2 regions of the Rahnella sp. CG8 genome follow, and region 1 is predicted to be linked to the other one. Evidence: predicted binding sites of a transcription regulator. Region 1 holds the regulator's gene; the other holds the start of a gene.
The links. Region 1 encodes LexA, which represses DNA repair genes until DNA is damaged. Its sites were predicted from a motif close to TNCTGTATGTACATACAGNA; they were not measured.
Positions count from the first base shown of each region.

Region 2: HGO41_RS19140 (metal-dependent hydrolase) is a predicted target of LexA. The motif match lies at 1,287-1,306, and genes of this name have one in related genera.

Region 1 is NZ_JABAED010000026.1:27,616-30,749, reverse strand. It holds gene dinF (MATE family efflux transporter DinF) at 1-603, opposite strand, end outside; gene lexA (transcriptional repressor LexA) at 901-1,509, opposite strand; gene HGO41_RS20420 (diacylglycerol kinase) at 1,629-1,997, opposite strand; gene plsB (glycerol-3-phosphate 1-O-acyltransferase PlsB) at 2,115-3,134, shown strand, end outside.
Region 2 is NZ_JABAED010000023.1:4,074-7,207, reverse strand. It holds gene kduI (5-dehydro-4-deoxy-D-glucuronate isomerase) at 1-332, shown strand, start outside; gene kduD (2-dehydro-3-deoxy-D-gluconate 5-dehydrogenase KduD) at 411-1,172, shown strand; gene HGO41_RS19140 (metal-dependent hydrolase) at 1,325-1,882, shown strand; gene HGO41_RS19135 (L-cystine transporter) at 2,072-3,134, shown strand, end outside.

The sequences.
Region 1 (3,134 bases):
TGCGCCACGCACGTTCCAGCCCAGCCCGATCACCAGCCACAGATCCAGAATGATATTCAGCAAATTCCCGGCAATCAGCAAAATCACCGGCCCGCGAACGTACTGAATGCCGAGCAACCACCCGAGGATCACCAGATTCGCCAGTGAAGCCGGGGCGCTGAACCAGCGGATTTCGATAAACAGCCTCGCCTGTTCAAGCACGGGCTGGCTGCCGCCGACAATGTGAAACGCCAGCTCCATCAGCGGATGACGGAATACCACAATAATGACGCCCGCCAGTACAGCCAGAAGGAAGGGTTGTACAAAAGCACGCGCCAGAAGCTGATTATCTTTCGCGCCCAGCGCCTGAGCGGTCATGCCGGTGGTACTCATCCGCAGAAACAGTAAGAGCATAAAAAGGAAAGTGGTGATCATCGAACCCACAGCCACGCCGCCGAGATAATCCGGGCTGTCGAGATGACCGATCACTGCGGTATCCACCAGGCCGAGGAGCGGCACCGTGATATTGGAAAAAATCATCGGCAATGCCAGCATCCAGAGCGCTTTATCGGCAGGGCTTAAAAAGGTGTTTTTGAGTGTGTGTCGCAGGGAATGATGTTGCATAGAGAATCTCATGCCGGAGGTTCAGGTTATGCCTAAAATGACATCGCCCCGAAAGGGGCGATGATGAGAGAAACGCATTTCTCTTTGAATTCACATGGATGCCAGAGGCGGCCGCCATCCATATTCAATTAGTTTTAGTCTTGTCTATCTGACACAGCAATTTCTGACTTAGTCATATCTGACCGAGTAATTCGAGTTATATCAAGGCGGCAACTAAGCGAACGCCGGGAGCATACACAAATATGTGACCGGGGTTCGCGAAGGCAGCCAACGCAGAGATAGCTCGAAGTACGAAGGTCAGATCCAGTCGCCGTTGCGGATAACACCTACGGCTAAGCCTTCAATGCTGAAATTCTGCTCGCGCAAATCCACCACGATCGGCTGAAACTCGCTGTTCTCAGGCAATAACTGCACCACACTGCCTTGTTTTTTCAGGCGTTTCACGGTGACCTCATCATCGATACGGGCCACCACAACCTGACCATTACGCACGTCTTGCGTTTTATGCACGGCCAGCAGATCGCCGTCAAGGATACCAATATCACGCATCGACATACCGCTGACACGCAGCAGGAAATCGGCGCTCGGCTTAAACATTGCCGGATCGATCTGATAGTGCCCTTCGATATGTTGCTGCGCCAGCAGCGGTTCACCGGCGGCAACGCGGCCAATCAGCGGTAAACCTTCTTCTTCTTCCATCAGCAGACGAATGCCGCGTGATGCACCGGAAACAATCTCAATAACACCTTTACGCGCCAGCGCTTTAAGATGCTCTTCCGCCGCATTGGGAGAACGGAACCCCAGACGTGATGCAATCTCTGCGCGGGTTGGTGGCATACCGGTGGTGGAGATATGATCGCGAATAAGGTCGTAGACCTCTTGTTGTCTGGTCGTTAAAGCTTTCATTCCGCCCCCTGGTTGTTTATACAGTCTTGCTGTGAGTATATACAGCTAAACGGTCAATGAAAACCTAAGATTGAATAAAAACAGGGCATAACGTTGATTCCTGGAATGCAGATTCCAAATCAGAACCATCGCGACCAAAAGATGCTGACCCAGACAAAAATCGCCAATATGATGGTCAGAAGTACGGCAGCAGAGCCGATATCTTTTGCGCGACCGGAAAGCACATGAAACTCAGGCCCGATGCGGTCTATTGCACATTCCACCGCGCTGTTGAGCAACTCCGTGACACAGACCAGCACGACGGATCCCACCAGCAGGATACGTTCAATGGTGCTGACATCAAGCCAGAAAGATAGCAAAATTAACGGGATAGCGACGCTGGCCTCCTGGCGAAATGCCGCTTCGTTTTGCCATGCCGCTTTGAATCCTTTCCAGGAATAGCCGGCCGCTTTATAAATTCGGGTAAATCCGGTGACTTGGTTCGCCATTTCGGGTACTGATCCTTAGAGTGTTTGCAGCATTTTAGCTTTTATATGACCACAGATCTCCACGGATCTTTCTGGTATCCTTGCGGCGAAATTGCTAACAAGAGGCTTCACGTTTTTATGTCAGGTTGGCGTAGACTTTATTACACATTATTGAATTTACCACTCTCATTGCTGGTAAAGAGCAAGGTCATACCTTCAGATCCGGTTACCGAGTTGCATTTAGACCCGACGCGGCCGATTTTGTACGTATTACCTTATAATTCCAAAGCCGATTTGCTGACGTTGCGTGCGCAATGTCTGGCGCAGAATCTGCCTGATCCTCTTATTCCGCTGGAAATTGACGGCACCCTGCTACCAAGCCATGTCTTTATAGCCGAAGGCCCGCGCGTATTCTCTTATTACACGCCGAAGCAGGAGTCCGTAAAGCTGTTCCACGACTACCTTGATTTGCACCGCAATAATCCGGATTTAGACATTCAGATGTTGCCGGTGTCGGTAATGTTTGGTCGTGCACCGGGCCGTGAAGGTCAGGACGACACGCCGCATCTGCGCGTGCTGAACGGTATCCAGAAATTTTTCGCTGTGCTGTGGCTGGGGCGGGACAGTTTCGTCCGTTTCTCCAATACCGTTTCCCTGCGTTATATGGCGACGGAACACGGCACAGATAAGACGATTGCTCAAAAACTGGCACGTGTGGCGCGGATGCATTTCTCCCGTCAGCGTCTGGCTGCGGTTGGTCCGCGCCTTCCGGCACGTCAGGATTTATTCAATAAATTGCTGGCCTCAAAAGCCATTGAGAAAGCGATTGAAGACGAAGCCCGCAGCAAGAAAATTTCCCACGAAAAAGCCCAACAAAACGCCATCGCCCTGATGGAAGAGATTGCCGCTGACTTCTCTTATGAAGCCGTGCGCCTCTCTGACCGTGTGCTGAGCTGGACGTGGAACCGTTTGTACAAAGGCATCAACGTTAATAATGCCGAGCGTGTACGCCAGTTAGCGCTGGACGGTCAGGAAATTGTGTATGTGCCTTGCCACCGCAGCCACATGGACTATCTGCTGCTGTCTTACGTGCTCTATCATCAGGGTCTGGTACCGCCGCATATTGCCGCCGGTATCAACCTGAATTTCTGGCCGGCT
Region 2 (3,134 bases), on a different contig from region 1:
CCGACGTTCTGGAAACCTGTCAGCTGACCATGGGGCTGACCAAACTGGAAGAGGGGAGCCTGTGGAATACCATGCCTTGCCACACCCATGAACGTCGTATGGAAGTGTATTTCTACTTCAATATGGAAGCGGAAACTGCCGTGTTCCATATGATGGGGCAACCACAGGAAACCCGTCATTTATTAGTGCACAACGAGCAGGCTGTCATCTCTCCTAGTTGGTCAATTCACGCCGGAGTGGGTACCAAAAACTATACCTTCATCTGGGGTATGGTCGGTGAGAACCAGGTATTCGATGACATGGATCACGTCAAAGTCAGCGAACTGCGCTAACTCCCCCTTGCTCTGCCTTCACCGGCAGAGCAACTCATTTTTTATGGCGAACGCGCCGTTGCAAAAGAGACTCTGAATATGATCCTCCGTTCATTTGAATTAAGCGGCAAAGTCGCAATCGTCACCGGTTGCAATACCGGGCTGGGACAAGGCATGGCGCTGGGTCTCGCGCAGGCGGGATGCGATATTGTGGGCATTAACGTTTCCGCCCCTGAAGAAACTGAAAAAAAAGTCACCATGTTAGGCCGCCGTTTTCTCGATCTGAGGGCTGATCTGAGCACCATCACAGGCATTCCTGAGCTGATCGAGAAAGCAGTCGGGGAATTTGGTCATATCGATATTCTGATCAATAACGCCGGTATTATCCGCCGTGAAGATGCCATCGAATTCAGCGAGAAAAACTGGGATGATGTGATGAATGTGAACAGCAAAACGCTGTTCTTTATGTCTCAGGCCGTGGCGAAGCAGTTCATCAAACAGGGTAACGGTGGCAAAATTATAAATATTGCCTCTATGCTCTCGTATCAGGGGGGGATCAGGGTGCCTTCCTATACCGCGTCAAAAAGCGCAGTAATGGGTCTGACCCGACTGATGGCCAATGAATGGGCGAAGCATAACGTCAATGTGAATGCGATTGCGCCGGGGTATATGGCGACTAACAATACGGAACAGTTGCGCGCCGATGAAGAACGCAGCAAAGAAATCCTCGACAGAATCCCCGCCGGACGCTGGGGTCTGCCGGAAGATGTCATGGGGCCGGTAGTCTTTCTGGCATCGAAAGCCTCTGATTACGTTAATGGTTACACCATTGCCGTCGATGGTGGTTGGCTCGCGCGTTAAGGGCAGAATAAGTGACACCAGAAAGGCGTATTCTTATACGCTTTTTTGTTTTTTATCAGTCCGTTGACAATTAGTTACAGGGCATCTCTTCCAAGATTGTGACAGTTTCACTTATACTGGATAAAATAACAGTTATCCAGTTCGGACGCGTCATGACGGCGGAAGGCCATCTCATTTTCTCAATTGCCTGTGCAGTATTTGCTAAGAAGGCCCAGCTTTCTCCCGAACTGGCGCATGGTGACTGGTGGCACATCATTCCAGGGTCTTTGCTTACCTGTCTGCTGCCCGATATTGATCACCCCAAATCGGTGCTGGGCCAGCGTCTCAAATGGTTGTCGGCCCCCATCGCCCGGGCTTTTGGTCACCGTGGATTCACTCACAGTTTGCTGGCGGTGGCTGGAGGGATTTTCCTGCTACGCACTCATTTCCCTCACGACTGGGTGATCCCCGCTGATGCTTTCCACGCCATGATTATCGGTTACCTGAGCCATATCCTGGCAGATATGCTGACGCCTGCAGGAGTGCCGCTGCTCTGGCCTTGTCGATGGCGTTTCCGGCTACCGCTGATTAACAGCCAGAAAAGTAATCAACTCGAGCGCACGCTCTGCCTTATGCTGGTCGGCCTGACGCTTTTCTGGCCAGACTGGACGCCCATCATTGGTGCAATAAATCCTGACTTTTTTAATCACATCCTGAAATTATTCATCTGAATAGCATGAAATATTGCCGATATGATGAAAATTAATACAAACACCAACAAAAAGTTATAATGAATTCCTTTTGGATATAAATACTCAGACCCTCAAACTGATATTCTGCCCCCCAATGCTTTGGGATGGTGCAGTCCTTTTCCGGAAACACCCGTTTCATTTATCAAAATTATAAGTTTGGAGTCTGGTATGAATCTTCCGCTCGTTCTTAACGTAGTGGTTTTCGTTGCCCTGCTTTTGCTGCTGGCACAAACCCGCCACAAGCAATGGAGCCTGGCAAAAAAAGTTTTACTGGGTCTGGCTATGGGTGTCGTATTTGGCCTGGCTTTACAGCTGATCTACGGTTCCGATGATCCGGTACTAAAAACCTCAATTACCTGGTTCAATATTGTCGGTAACGGCTACGTCCAGTTGCTGCAAATGATCGTCATGCCGCTGGTTTTCGTCTCTATTCTGAGCGCGGTAGCGAAACTGCATAACGCGTCATCGCTGGGGAAAATCAGCTTCCTGACCATCGGTACCCTGCTGTTCACCACACTGATCGCTTCTCTGGTGGGTATCTTCGTGACGGGCCTGTTCGGCCTCACCGCTGACGGCCTGGTACAGGGTACGCAGGAAACGGCGCGACTGACGGCAATTCAGTCTAACTATGTCGGCAAAGTGGCTGACCTGAGCGTGCCTCAGTTGATCCTTTCCTTTATACCTAAGAACCCGTTTGCTGATCTGACAGGCGCAAGTCCGACATCAATCATCAGCGTCGTGATCTTCGCAGCCTTCGTTGGTGTAGCCGCCCTGCAACTGGTGAAAGATGATGCAGAAAAAGGTCCGCGCATTCTGGCCTTTATCGATACCCTGCAGGCATGGGTGATGAAGTTGGTGCGTCTGGTCATGAAACTGACCCCGTACGGGGTACTGGCTCTGATGACCAAAGTGGTCGCCGGCTCGAACATTCAGGACATCATTAAACTCGGCAGCTTTGTGGTCGCGTCTTACCTGGGTCTTGGCATTATGTTTGTTGTTCACGCGATACTGCTGTCGTTCACCGGTGTTAATCCGGCGAAATTCTTCCGTAAAGTCTGGCCGGTGCTGACTTTTGCCTTCACCAGCCGTTCAAGTGCCGCGACCATCCCGCTGAGCGTTGAAGCGCAAACACGCCGTCTGGGTATTCCTGAATCTATCGCCAGCTTTGCGGCATCGTTCGGGGCAACGATTGGTCAGAACGGCTGTGCAGGTCTGTATCCAACCATGTTGG